3 regions of the Bhargavaea sp. GQ12 genome follow, and region 2 is predicted to be linked to each of the others. Evidence: riboswitches for the same ligand, from Rfam matches in the RefSeq annotation. Region 2 holds a riboswitch; each other region holds the start of a gene.
The links. A riboswitch is a leader RNA that binds a small molecule or an ion and turns the genes downstream of it on or off. The one in region 2 is predicted to bind S-adenosylmethionine.
Positions count from the first base shown of each region.

Region 1: it holds a riboswitch for S-adenosylmethionine, as region 2 does, so the genes downstream of both, AC6CHQ_RS02570 (methionine ABC transporter ATP-binding protein) here and AC6CHQ_RS11425 (MFS transporter) in region 2, are expected to answer to the same signal.
Region 3: it holds a riboswitch for S-adenosylmethionine, as region 2 does, so the genes downstream of both, AC6CHQ_RS05710 (aliphatic sulfonate ABC transporter substrate-binding protein) here and AC6CHQ_RS11425 (MFS transporter) in region 2, are expected to answer to the same signal.

Region 1 covers NZ_JCAXEU010000002.1:161,716-166,375, forward strand. Annotated here, with positions in the region: gene AC6CHQ_RS02560 (ABC transporter ATP-binding protein) at 1-245, shown strand, start outside; gene AC6CHQ_RS02565 (ABC transporter permease) at 245-946, shown strand; SAM riboswitch class I at 1,393-1,506, shown strand; gene AC6CHQ_RS02570 (methionine ABC transporter ATP-binding protein) at 1,591-2,616, shown strand; gene AC6CHQ_RS02575 (methionine ABC transporter permease) at 2,606-3,268, shown strand; gene AC6CHQ_RS02580 (MetQ/NlpA family ABC transporter substrate-binding protein) at 3,312-4,178, shown strand; gene AC6CHQ_RS02585 (M20 family metallopeptidase) at 4,200-4,660, shown strand, end outside.
Region 2 covers NZ_JCAXEU010000012.1:17,170-21,829, reverse strand. Annotated here, with positions in the region: gene AC6CHQ_RS11430 (acyl-CoA dehydrogenase family protein) at 1-394, opposite strand, end outside; gene AC6CHQ_RS11425 (MFS transporter) at 593-2,047, opposite strand; SAM riboswitch class I at 2,124-2,235, opposite strand; gene AC6CHQ_RS11420 (5-methyltetrahydropteroyltriglutamate--homocysteine S-methyltransferase) at 2,275-3,405, opposite strand; gene AC6CHQ_RS11415 (5-methyltetrahydropteroyltriglutamate--homocysteine S-methyltransferase) at 3,457-4,590, opposite strand; gene AC6CHQ_RS11410 (methionine biosynthesis PLP-dependent protein) at 4,618-4,660, opposite strand, start outside.
Region 3 covers NZ_JCAXEU010000004.1:191,245-195,904, forward strand. Annotated here, with positions in the region: gene AC6CHQ_RS05700 (ABC transporter ATP-binding protein) at 1-499, opposite strand, end outside; gene AC6CHQ_RS05705 (ABC transporter permease) at 514-1,347, opposite strand; gene AC6CHQ_RS05710 (aliphatic sulfonate ABC transporter substrate-binding protein) at 1,354-2,346, opposite strand; SAM riboswitch class I at 2,427-2,534, opposite strand; SAM riboswitch class I at 2,605-2,716, opposite strand; gene AC6CHQ_RS05715 (D-TA family PLP-dependent enzyme) at 2,816-3,922, opposite strand; gene AC6CHQ_RS05720 (YugN family protein) at 4,218-4,652, opposite strand.

The sequences.
Region 1 (4,660 bases), on a different contig from region 2:
GGGTCGCCTTCCTCCATGATGGGGAGATTAAGCTGTTCGATACCCCGCAGAACCTGCGGACGATGTCCGGCAGCCCGACAATTTCTCTTTTACTAAAAGACAAGACAACTGTCACCGTAGAGCCAAATGAATCCGGAGCCGCTGCAATCGCCGGCTACATGGCAAGCGGAAACCTGCTGACGATCCACTCGAATGAGCCGACACTCGGCGACCTGTTCGTACAACTGACCGGGAGGAACCTATGATGACCACATTTTCGATGAAGCGTGTCAACGCAATTTTCGTGAAAGACTGGAAAGACCTTCAGCGCAACTCGTACGTGCTGTTCACGCTGGCCCTGCCCCTCTTCTTCGCTGCCTGGCTCGGGCGTATCGGCGCGGACAGCGCAGAAATGATTTCCTTCCCGATTGTCTTCGCCCTGGTCATCGCCGGTGCCTTTGTCCAGGCCGCGATGGTTGCGGAAGAAAAGGAAAAGAATACATTGCGCGGGTTGCTGCTGTCTCCGGCAAGCGTGGCAGAAGTGTTTATCGGGAAAAGCCTGCTGAGCGGGGTCATGACACTGGTTGTCGTGGCCGGATGCATCTGGCTTGCTGAATTCAGTGTCCCTTCCCTCCCCCTGTTTGCGCTTAGCATTGTCATCGCACTCGTCATCTTCCTCGCGATCGGCACGCTGCTCGGACTGCTGTCCCGAACAGTCATGGAAACAAGCATCATTGGTATGCCCGTCATGCTGATCTTCGGAATGTCCTCGATGTTCAAGTCGATGATTACGAATGAAGCGATTTTGACCGTGATGGATTACCTCCCGAATGAATTGCTGATGAACATCTGGGTTGGATTGGAAAACGGTGCTGCCGCCAGTGAATCGTTCCTGATCCTCACTGTATGGGCTGTAGTGTCAGTCGCAGCGACTGTGATTGTGTACCGTAAACGACGGATGGACTGATAGAGTGTAAGCCCCGGCATGTGAGTGCCGGGGTTTTATTATGGGGCTCAATATCGTCATTCGGGATGAAAGTTTCGTCATTCGGGACGGCAATCTCGTCATTCACGCCTCCGATTTCGTCATTCGCAAATTTCCAGGATGCAAATGACGAGATTTAGATGCTGAATGACGAAATTAAGCGGGGAATGACGAAACCTCCCGCTCTATACTTCCAGTTGAAAGCTTCCGCCATGCCGGAAGCTTTTCACCCACTAAATATGCCGTCCTCTATTTTTCACGTAATGGTCCTGCAAACTCCACTCCCCGTACGCCACAACGAGTCGCAAACGCTTCCATTATATTCACAATTAATCAGAATAAAAATACTTTTTGCAAGTCATTGACTTCCTTACTTTATCCCAGTAAAGTTAGTTTCAATTCTTGCACTAATCGAATATGCACATCTTTTCTTATCAAGAGAGACCGAGGGACAGGCCCTAGGACGTCTCGGCAGCGGACCCCACTCAGTGGAGGCACCGTGCTAATTCCTGCAGATGCCTGGTGCATCTGGAAGATGAGAAAAAGATGGCCTACCCGGTCCTCTTTTTCTCTTTATGAGATTAAGAGGATTTTTTCATTTCTGACAACAACAGGAGGTACGCCGGATGATTGAATTTAAACAAGTCTCCAAGACATTCCGGCTTGGAAAGCGTGAAGTACACGCGGTAAAGGATGTGTCGCTGAAAGTCGAGCAGGGCGACATCTACGGAATCATCGGCTTTAGCGGAGCCGGAAAAAGTACGTTGCTGCGGCTGGTGAACCTGCTGGAGCGGCCGAGTGAGGGCTCGATCGAAATCCAGGGCGTGAATGTCACGTCCCTCTCCGCCAAAGAGCTGAGAAAGCAACGCAGGAACATCGGGATGATCTTCCAGAACTTCAACCTGTTCAATTCGCGGACGGTTGCCGGGAATATCGCGTATCCGCTGAAGCTTGCCGGCACCCCGAAGCACGAGATCAACACCCGTGTGGAAGAGCTTCTCCGCTTCGTCGGCCTTGCGGACAAAGCGAAGGATTATCCGGATCAGCTGTCGGGCGGGCAAAAGCAGCGCGTCGGAATCGCGCGGGCGCTCGCAACCAACCCGGACATCCTGATCTGTGATGAGGCGACATCCGCGCTTGACCCGGATACGACGGCAGATGTGCTGCGCCTCCTGAAACAGGTCAACCGGGAGTTCGGGATCACGATCCTCCTGATCACTCACGAAATGGAAGTGATCCAGTCGGTCTGCACGAAAGTTGCCGTCATGGAGAATGGTGAAGTGATCGAGTCGGGCGGCGTGTTCGAAGTGTTCACGGATCCGCAACACACGACGACCAAGCGGTTCATTCATTCCGTCCAGCAGGACCTCCCTTCCCCGAATGTCCTCGCCGAGTGGCGGGAAGCCGGCGGCGGCAGGCTGTACCGCCTGCAGTTCAAAGGGCCTGTCGCGAACGAGCCGGTACTTTCGACGGTTACGGCAAAACACGGGATTACGTTCAACATCGTGTACGGATCCGTCCGGGAGCTTGAGGAGCGGCTGTTCGGAAATCTGATCGTCTCGTTCCTCGGCGATCCGGCGGACGTCGAAGCCGCCATCAAGGAAATTGCAACCCTGACAGACATCGAGGAGGTGCAGGAAATTGAACGTTGATTGGACATCCTTCTGGCCGCGGATCGTCGAAGCGACCGGCCAGACGATCACTATGGTCATCGCCACACTCATTTTCGGATCGATCCTCGGCATCATCATGGGGCTCCTCCTGTTTGTAACCCGCCAGAACAATATTCTGGAGAATAAATTCCTCTTTAACCTATTGAATATCGTAATCAATATCATCCGGCCGGTGCCGTTCATCATCTTCCTCGTTGCCATCTCGCAGGTGACACGCCTCGTGGTCGGCACGACGATTGGAACGGCGGCCGCGATCTTCCCGATGACGATCGTCGCAAGCTTTACAATCGCAAGGGTCGTCGAGAACAACCTCGTCAGCATCGACCCAGGCGTCATCGAAGCCGCGCAGGCTATGGGCGCAAGCCCGCTCCGGATCATTTTCACGGTCCTGATCCCGGAAGCGCTCGGACCACTCGTTCTCGGCCTGACGTTCGTCACGGTCACGCTGATCGACTTCTCGGCCGTTGCCGGAACGGTCGGCGGCGGAGGCCTCGGCCATATCGCGATGACCTACGGCTACCAGCGCTTTGACGCCAGCGTCATGATCGTCACCGTACTGATTTTGATCGTCCTCGTGCAGCTGGCACAGTGGCTCGGGAACACGCTCTCCAGGAAAATCATGCGGCGCTGATAAAAGCCGCCCCGCACGTATAAAACAAAAAGGAGTCTCTATTATGAAAAAAATCTGGATTCTGGCAATCGCCCTGATTGCCTCCCTCACCCTTGCGGCATGCGGCGGGGCAAGCGGAGAAAATGCGGACGGCGAAACCGTCAAAGTGAAGATCGGCGTAAACGGCGCGGACGGCGCACAATGGCCGATCCTGCAGGAAAAGGCAGCAAAAGAAGGCATCGAAATCAAACTGATCGAGTTCGCCGACTACACGCTTCCGAACAACGCCCTTGCCCAAGGGGACATCCAACTGAACGCCTTCCAGCACATCGCGTTCCTCGGCCAGTATGTCACTGAAAGCGGCAACGACATCATTCCGATCGGCTCCACGATGTTCGCACCGATGGGTCTGTATTCCGAGAAAATCTCTGACGTCTCCGAGCTGAAGGAAGGCGACAAAATTGCCATCCCAGATGACCCGTCCAACCAGGCACGCGCACTTCTTCTACTTGAAAGCGCCGGACTTATTACACTTGCTGACGACTTTGGCATGTTCGGTGACCCGTCCAAGATTGCGGATAACAAACTGAACCTCGATATCTTGCCGATGACTGCCCAGCAGACGCCGCGCGTCCTGCCTGACGTCGCCGCTTCGGTCATCAACAACGGCGTGGCCGGACAGGCCGGCTTCTCCCCTAAGGAAGATGCCATCTTCGTGGAAGATGAAACCGACGAAAACGTCCACCCTTACGTCAACATCATCGCGGCACGCGGTGAGGACAAGGATAATGAAACGTACAAGCGCATCGCAGAGCTTTACCAGGAAGAAGACATTGCCGAGGCTGTTAAAGAAGACACGAATGACGGATCCATCCTCGTCGAACTCAGCCAGGAAGAGCTGGACAAGGCATTTGAAGAACTGAAAAAGTAATCTTGAGTGGAGGGATCCGGAATGACCGTTGCACAGGATGCGAGAGGGAAGATTTGGGGATCAATCGAAGAGAATCGAGAGCGCTATATCGGAGTAAGCCATGACATCCATGCCCGCCCGGAAATCGGAAATGAGGAAGTGTACGCGAGCGGCCTGCTGTCCGCGCTGCTTGAGGAAGCCGGATTCACGGTTAAGCGGAATGTCGCCGGACACGAAACGGCATTCCATGCCGTGAAGGATAGCGGGAAAGAAGGTCCGACTGTCGCTTACCTGGCGGAATACGATGCGCTTCCGGGACTCGGACACGCCTGCGGACACAACATCATCGGAACGATGAGTGTCGCAGCAGGAATAGCCCTCGGGGAACGATTAGATGAAACCGGCGGACGGGTGGTCGTATTGGGCACTCCGGCCGAAGAAGGCGGCCCGAACGGCAGCGCGAAAGGAAGCTTTGTCCGCCACGGGTTCCTGGAGGATGTCGA
Region 2 (4,660 bases):
TGCCGGTTGCCGCCTCGCTTACCGCACGGTTGACGAGTGCGCCATCCTGCAGTTCTTTTGCGAAGAACTCCAGCATCTCCGGATTCCAGCTCCGCTGTTCGAAAATGCCCCCGGGAACGCCGAGGTTCCAGCCGACCGAGAGTGCAAGATTTTCATCGAAGCGGGCGATTGTTTCCTGATAGAGGACCATATCATGCACACCCGCTCCGGCGCCTCCGAATTCCTCAGGGACGGCCAGTGCCGTATAGCCTGACTCGGCCAGCTTCTGGATTTGCTCAGCAGGATACGTTCCGGCTTCATCGCGTTCTTGTGCGTCCTTGGCAAACTCCCTGCCAAGTTCGGTCAGTTTGCTGACCCACTTTCTTTGTTGTTCTGTCCTGATGAATAACTCCATCGTTCGCCCTCCTGTTGAATACCGATAATACTTAAAGTGTACAGGACTAGTCGGGGATGGGTGAAATAAAACCTCCGGGCGCCGGAAGAATCCGGTGTCCGAAGGTAATCTGAATGCGGGTCTATACCATCATAATGCGGGTCTATTCCATCATACGACTTAAGGTCCGGGGAAGCTTTCGTCTCCGGACGCCTTTGGTCAGGCCGCCGACGGGACGGCTTTCCGGCTCTTGGCCGTCACCGCAATGGCACACAGGAAAGCGGCTGCCATCAGGGTGCCGTCCAATAGAAGCGGGACGCCCCAGTTCCCCGAAGCATCCCGGAGAGCTCCGGATACAACAGGCGAAAGGATCGCGCCGATTTCGGCAACCAGGTTCAGCATGCCGAACATGGAGCCGCGCTGTGCTTCCGGTGCATGTTCCGATGCAAGCGCGTGGGCCACGGGCTGGAGAGCAAAGAAGAAGAGCCCTGAAGTGAACAGCAGCAGGGATAGGACAACCGGGTTGCTGTAACCGGCCATCACATATCCGGCGAAGGCAAACGTCAGGACTGCGACAATGCCGGTCTGAACCGCAAGCACATTCCGGCGGCCATTCGGACGGGATGCTGCCCGGTCCGAAATCATGCCCCCAAGCGGGAAACCGATGATTCCGGCCAGTCCGTTAAACGATGCAATCAGCGCAGCGGTGACGAGGGCGTTACCGCCGAAGTCCCTGACAATCGATACTGCCCAGAACCCGTAGAACCAGAGGTGCCACATGACCGGGATAAAGAACACGTACATGAGGAGAAGGTTCCGGTTTTTCAGGATCGGTCCGATTTCTTCCTTTCTTCGCCGGTAGACGTACACAATCAGGATCGGACAGAGTGCGGTCAAAAGAACGGCGATGCCGACATCGGAGACCCCGAAATTGGTGGCAAGCAGGTAAATGCCCATCACGATTGCCAGGAAAATAGCGCTATAGCCGAATAGAGGGGGGAGCGCTTTGCGGTATTCCGCCTTGACGGCTGGTGAGTGAGGATCCAGGTTGGCGGGAAGCTGCTTCGGTTTAAGGTAAATCGAGATCAGCACTGCTGATAAAAGCGTGATGCCCCCGAGGACGAAAAACGGGACCCGCCATGCATGTTCGCCAAAATGAGGTTCCGCCCAGCTGAGCAGAAGCGGGACCCCGAGTGTCGCAACGGTCAATCCGACCGAGACCCCGGTGAGCGCAACTCCCATTCCCAGCCCGATTTTGTTTGGCGGGGAGTGGAAGGAGATGTAGGAACGGTCATTGGAATAAAAGACGCCTTCCCCAAGTCCGAGCAGCACACGCAGGAGGATGAAGGTGATGAGCCCGCCCGCGATGCCTGTGAGTAGCGTCGCAATGCCGGCCCAGAAAATACTCAGGACGATGATGGCGCGGTAGCCGAATCGGTCACCGAGATATCCGCCGGGGAACTGCATCAGCATGAATCCCGCAAAGAACAGGCTGCCGATCAGGCCGCCGATCGCATGGGGATTGTCCACGCCGGCAAAAAAGGCGACCTCATGCTCGATCATGTAGGTGATGAGCGGGCCGGTGGCCGTCCGGTCGATATACGAAACGAACCATCCGAGAAACAGCATGGTCCAGATGGTATGGTACTGCTTCCAGTTTCCAGATTTGATCATGTCGGTCACTCCGTCCATTTTGGGTTGGAGCAAATGGCAAAAGCCCCGCAAAGCGCGGGGCTCCTCATTCCCATCGCTCTCATGTTCAGGCGAAATCACGCCTCCGGAATTGGCACCTTGCCGGAGTGGTTTCTCCGCGCGGTTGCCGGGCTTCAACGGGCCGGTCCCTCAGCCGCTCTTCATAAGAGTGTCATCTATTGGTGATGATGCCTATGTTCGGCAAACGATCAGTTGTTGTCTTTGCCCCAGACATCTTCTGCGATTTTCACGACGTGGCGGATCTTCGCCCATTGTTCGTCTTCCGTCAGGTTATTGCCTTCTTCTGTAGAGGCAAATCCGCATTGCGGGCTGAGTGCCAGCTGTTCAAGCGGCAGATATTCGGAAGCTTCCCGGATTCGGGCCTTCACCGCTTCTTCGTTTTCCAGTTCAGGATGCTTCGAGGTGACCAGTCCAAGAACAACAGTGAGATCCGGGCGATTGACATGGCGAAGCGGTTCGAATCCTCCGGAACGCTCATCGTCAAACTCGAGGAACAGACCATCGACATCCAGGCCTCCAAAGATGATCTTGCCCGCATCCTCGTAGCTTCCGCTAGTGAAGAAGGTCGAACGGAAGTTGCCGCGGCAGATATGCATTGTTACCAGCAGGTCGTCCGGGCGATCCGCGATGGCCCCATTGATGGCATCGGCGAACTGATGGATCAGCTGATCAGGATCGGAACCTTCTTTACGGAGCTTGTCGCGTTCTTCTTCCGTGAAGAAAGATGTCCAGGCGGTGTCATCGATCTGCAAGTAGCGGCATCCGGCATCGTACAGGTCGCGGATCAGCGCGTGGTATGCCGGGATCACGTCACGGTAGAAATCTTCTTTCTTATCATAGAAATCCGTTTCCAGCGCTGCACGGCCAAAAACAAGGTTCGGGCTAGGGATTGTAAACTTCACGGTTGTATCATCACCGGCAATTTCCTTCAGTTTCTTGAAGTGGTCGATGAACGGATGGTAGCCGCTGTAGCCGATTTTCCCCGTGACTTTGATGCCGACGGGCCGCACCTCAACGCCTGTGAACTTGCGCGTGCCGTTTTCTCCTTCACGGAACTCAATGCCGTCAAGCCCCGCAAGAAAGTCAAGGTGCCACCAGCTTCGGCGGAATTCCCCGTCCGTGACGCCGCGGAGCCCGTTCGTCTTCTGGGCTTCGACGAGCCGGCGGATCTCTTCGTCTTCGACACGCGTCAGCTCATCTCGGGAAATCTCTCCCTGCTGGAACTTGACGCGGGCCTCCTTCAGAGCCTCGGGGCGTAGAAAGCTGCCGACGTGATCAGCGCGAAATGGTGCACGTGTTTTATTAACGGATGTAGTCATCATGATTCCTTCTTTCTGTGGTTGATAGTCTGTGATTCAGGGAAGCGATGTTCAGGCCTCAGGACCCCATACGTCCTTGGCGATCTTGGCAACATGCCGGACCTTCGCCCATTGCTCTTCCTCGGTGAGGATGTTTCCTTCCTCGGTAGATGCAAACCCGCACTGCGGGCTGAGTGCGAGCTGGCTGAGCGGCACATAAGTGGCCGCCTCGCGGATTCTTGCTTTGATCTGTTCTTCATCTTCAAGCTCAGGGAACTTCGAAGTGACGAGGCCGAGTACGATGGTCAGGTCAGGACGGTTAACGAAGCGGAGTGGTTCAAAACCTCCGGAGCGCTCGTCATCGAACTCGAGAAAGAGGCCATCGACGTTCAGTTTGCTGAAGATCACTTCGGACGCGCCTTCGTAGCTACCGCTTGAAGCATAGGAAGAGCGGAAATTGCCTCGGCAGATGTGCATCGTCACCAGCAGGTCATCCGGCCGGCCATCGATGGCTCCATTGATCGCCTCTGCAAACTTGTGGACAAGCTGATCCGGGTCGGAACCGAAGGCGCGTGCAAGCGCCCGGCTTTCTTCGGAGAAGAACAGCGACCATGCCGTGTCATCCAGCTGAAGGTAGCGGCATCCGGCATCATACAAGTCTTTGATGAATGCGCGGTAAGCCGGAATGAGGTCTTTGTAGAAGTCCTCGCCGTTCTGATAAAGGCCGGTTTCGATTCCGCTATGGAAAAAGAGCATGTTCGGGCTCGGGATCGTATACTTCACTTTGACGCCTTCGCCTGCGATTTCCTGGAGCTTACGGAAGTGGTCCAGGAATGGATGAGTTCCGGAATAGCCGATCTTGCCGGTCACCTTATAGCCGTGGGCTTTCGTTTTGACTCCGTTGAACGGGATGCCTTCGCCGGTTTCAGTGTACTCGATGCCGTCCAGGCCAAGAAGGAAGTCCATATGCCACCATGTCCGGCGGAATTCTCCGTCTGTAACGGCAGTCAGGCCGTTTTCAAGCTGCGCTTTGACGAGCTTTTTGATTTCTTCATCTTCCACAAGAACCAGTTCCTCGCGGGTGATCGAGCCTTCCTTGAACTGTTCACGGACATTTTTCAGGCGTTCTGGTCGGAGAAAGCTGCCGACATGGTCGGCTTTGAATGGGGTGCGGACGGTTTTCGTTTCTGGAAGGTTGGCAGTCATAGAGATTCCTCTTTTCATTAGTTTTTGTCAGGCAGATGGCTGTCCGGTTTTTGCAAGGGCGACCCTAAAG
Region 3 (4,660 bases), on a different contig from region 2:
CCTGCAGCTGCATCTTCGTGAAGGCGTCCAGCGCGCTGAACGGTTCGTCCAGGAGCAGGACCTCGGGGGAAGTGACGAGAGCACGGGCAATCGCCACGCGCTGCGCCATGCCGCCGGACAGCTCTTTCGGATAAAGATTTTCGCTGTCTCCGAGTCCGACTTTCCTGAGGATTTCACGTCCTTTTTTCTCCTTGTCCCCGGTCTTGCCGGACAACCCGAATGTGGCGTTCTCCAATACCGTCAGCCATGGGAACAGCCTCGGCTCCTGGAAGATGAATCCCGCGGACTCCTGCACGCCATCCACCAATTCGCCGTTCAGGCGGATCTCTCCGTCATAGTTTCCGTCCAGTCCCGAAATCGCCCGGAGCAGCGTGCTTTTCCCGCAGCCGCTTGTACCGAGAAGTCCGATGATCTCGCCCTCTCCCGCGGACAGGTTCACGTTCCGCACCGCTGTCTGGCCGTCGAATGTGCGGCCGACGTTTTTCAGTTCAAGTGCCATGGCCAAGCCCCCCTTTATGATTGAACCGCGCGGTCCTGGTAGTGCAGCGCGCGCTCTTCGATGATTTTCAGAACCCAGTCGGACAACTTGCCGATCACGGCGAACAGGATGATGCTTGCGATGATCGTCTCAGGCGACAGCGTGTTCTGGCCGACGACGAGCAGGTAGCCGAGTCCCTGGCTTGCGCCCATCAGTTCGGCTGCGACGACGAACATCCAGCCGAGTCCGAGCCCGCTCCGGAGCCCCGTGAGGAACGACGGGAGCGCCGCCGGCAGGATGACTCGCGTGACGAGCTGATAGGCATTCAGGCCATACATGCGGCCGACTTCGATCAGCTTTCGGTCAACGCCGGCGATACCGCTCACCGTGTTCAGGTAAACCGGAAAGAACACGCCGACCGCGATCATCGTCACCTTGGACGGCTCTCCGATCCCCATCCAGAGGATGAAAAGCGGAACCCATGCAAGGGACGGAATCGAGCGGAAAGCCTGGATGGTCGGGTCAAGCACATGCTCCGCCTTTTTGTAGAACCCGACGACGGATCCGAGGACAACCGCGACAAGCGCCCCGATCAGGAAGCCTGCGAACACCCGGTAGACCGTGATGCCGACATGGCTCCAGAGGGAACCGTCCTGTACCATTCCGGTGATGGTAGACAAAATCACGCTCGGCGCCGGCAGCTGGTAGGACGGGAAGACCCCCGCCCGGCTGAGCGCCTCCCATACGATGACGATGACCAGCGGCAGGATCCCTCCTAGCAACACTTTCTGGGCGCCCCCCGTTTTGGCGTTTGCTTTTTCCTTGGTCTGCCGGCTTGTGCCGGGAATTGAGATCGCCTGTTTTACCATGTCCGGTCACTCCTCTCCGATCGCCTTCTCAGCGAATGCCGGGTCGATCAGTTCATCGGTCAGTTTCTCCACATCCGCGTCCGGCTTGATGACTTCGCCTTCCTGCAGGATCCGCCCGGCTTCAATCAGGGCTTCACGCTGCGCATCGCCCGGAACAGGTTCGGAGAAGTCATTGCGCTCCATCTGGATTTCTGCGACTTCAAGGGGGATCTCCGCCTCTTCCGCAAGCAGTTCTGCCGCCTCTTCCGGGTTGTCGAGCACCCACTGGCGCGCCTTCTCGTAAGCTTCGATCACCCGCCCGACATGCTCCGGATACTTTTCCGCGAACTCTTCACGGACGTTCAGGAAGCTGTAGGTGTTGAAGTCTTCGTTCCGGTAGAACAGCTCCGAGCCGGACTCGACTTCGAGCCGAGCCATATGCGGATCAAGGCCCGCCCAGGCATCGACCGCTCCGGTCGTCAGGGAACTTGCACCGTCGCCGTGCTGCAGGTTCACGATCTCCACGTCATCAGCGGACAGGCCTGCTTCATCCAGCGCGCGCAGCAGGAAGATGTATGGATCCGTGCCGAGCGTCGCTGCGATTTTCTTGCCCTTTAGGTCTTCCACACTCTCGATTCCGGAGTCCGGATCTGTGACAAGTGCCGTCCATTCCGGCTTCGAAGCGATGTAGACGTTCTGGATCGGCGCCCCGTTCGCCTTGGACATGAGTGAAGCCGCTCCAGCTGCCGAACCGAAGTCGACGCTGTTGCTGTTGAGGAATTCCAGTGCCTTGTTGCTGCCCTGGCTAAATGCCCACTCGACCTTGATGCCGTCTTCCTCAAATTCCTCTTCCAGCCAACCGAACTTTTTCAGTACGAGACTCGTCGGCGAATAATGCGCGTAGTCGACCCGGATCTTGTCCGGGTTCCCATCTTCCTCCGCGTTGGATGATGAGCATCCCGCAAGTGCCAATAGTGCCGCCGCTGTCAGTCCGAGCAGTTTGATTTTCGTATTTTTCATGTTTGTCCTCTCCCCTTCGTTGTATGTACGGATTAAAAAAACGCCCTCTTCTAAGAAGAGAGCGCGGGTGTTCCGTCCTCTTCTTATCTCTTGGGAATTGCTTCCCACAGGAATTAGCACCTTTCCAGACATCGTCTGGTGGTTGCCGGGCATCGTCGGGCCAGTCCCTCCGCCGCTCTTGATAAGAATTTGTTATTCAGTTTTGATGGGATACGAAAAGCCTCCCTGAATGATCAGAGAGGCCGAATGTCCCGTTCTCTCTTATCTTCCCGGACAGATGGATGTCCGGCTGGATGTGGCACCTTTCAGGCATCGCCTGAAGGTTGCCGGGCATCGTCGGGCCAGTTCCCTCCGCCGCTCTTGATAAGAATATTTTGATTTGATTGCCATCTTACAGGATGAATCCCCATTGGTCAACTCGAGTTTTTATAAATGGTCAAATAGTCCGAAATTTAGGACGTTGGTCGGATTAGCCCAGTTTTCCCCTGGCCTCGACCGGAATTTCTTCCACGACTTCACTGCCGGAGACAAGCCAGGCGCGTTCATGCAGGTTGCACACCGGGCAGATGTGGTTCGGGATGATCCGGACTTTGTCGCCGATCTCCACCTGGCGGCTGAAGGCCTCGTTGTAGATGATGGCGTGCTCGTCGAACACACCATCAAGGTAGACCCCGTCGAACTCTTTTATCTTACCGAGCCCTTTTGTGGTTGTGATGCCGGTGTTCCGGGTCTGGGCGGTGATGCCTTTCGCCCCGACGTCAGTGATCACGCGCTCGCGGGTCGGCTTGCTGATGACGGTCGTTAGGATCGTGGCGGCGCAGCGGCCGTAATGGCCGAGTACATTTGACTGGGACGCATCCATGAAAACGTACGTGCCAGGTCGGATTTCTGTAATGCCATCAGGGATATCGAAGCCAAGCAAAAATGGCGGTGTCGAACCGATGCTCACGGTTTCCGGATCCATCCCCTCATTCCGGGCGATTTCCGCGAACCGCAGCGTCCGTGCCGAGGCTTCCTCAAAAAGTTCCCGGCATTGTTCTGCATTTTCCGCTTTGTACGTATGCCCGTCGTGGGAAAAGACTCCGCGGAAGCGGACGTGTTCACTTCTGCGGATTTCTTCCAGCAACACACGAAAATCTCTTTCCTCGATGACCCCCGACCGCTTCTCCCCGACTTCGATTTCCACAAGCACCTGCGCCGGCTTCTGCGCACCACTAAACACCTCTTCAATCTGTCTGATCTGGACCGGGCTGTCCACACCGAATGAAACATCGGCCGTCTCCGCCAGTTTCCGGATCCGCTCGAGCTTTGTCTTGCCGACGACCTGATTGGCGATGAATATATTGTTCAGACCCCGTGCCGCCATCACTTCCGCTTCGCCGGCTTTGGCGACAGTGATACCTGATGCCCCTGCCTCCTCCTGCAGCCTGGCCACATATGGCATCTTGTGTGTCTTCGTATGGGGCCGTAGCTTCACACCGTTTGCATCGGCGTATGCTTGCATCAAGCGGATATTTTCGTGAAGAATTTCTTGGTCTATCAGCAGTGCAGGTGTGTCCAGTTCCTTGACGTTCATATCCCCTTCCCCCTTTTGTTTGAATAGTCTATTAACATTGTCTCCCAAATATGTAGTGCTTGGCAATGGAACAGGTCGGGGGGTGGCTGATTTGTCGCCTGGCTAGCTGTTGCGTGGGCGCGAAAGTACACTAAGCGGCCACGAAAGTACACCAAGTGCTGGCGAAAGTACACTAAACGCTCCCGAAAGTACACCATCCGCCCGCGAAAGCACACTAACGTTTCCCGAAAGTACACAACCTCGCGGCACCCAACACGAAAAAACGCCTGTCCACTCGGGACGGGCGTTTTCGATATCAGCTCGTTTTCAATAATCCCTGCGAATGCATGCAGTCCATGAGATCTTCCACGGCCATTTCTCCTGCGTGAATCCACCTGTTTTTATCGGTGATGTTCCCGTCTTTATCAACCGGACTCTGGAACTGGCTAAAGCCGGTTGCATCCATCAAAGAACTTCCGTCATGATCCAGGCCTACATGCACCACATGCTTGATCACATAAGGCGTGCCGAACTTGATGGTAGCAAACGGGTGATCCAGCTGGCCGTCCACGACGACGAACGGAAGGCGGACATAGATGGTTTCTCCGCCTTCCTGGCACAGGGTATAGTCAAAGCAGCCATGGTCATAGTCCCAGTTTCCGCCCATATGATAGCCGAGGTCACGAATGCAGTCGCTCACAATGCCGTAAGATGCCTCTTTCCCTTCAAGTTGTGTCTGAAGCTTCAGCATGCTGTCTC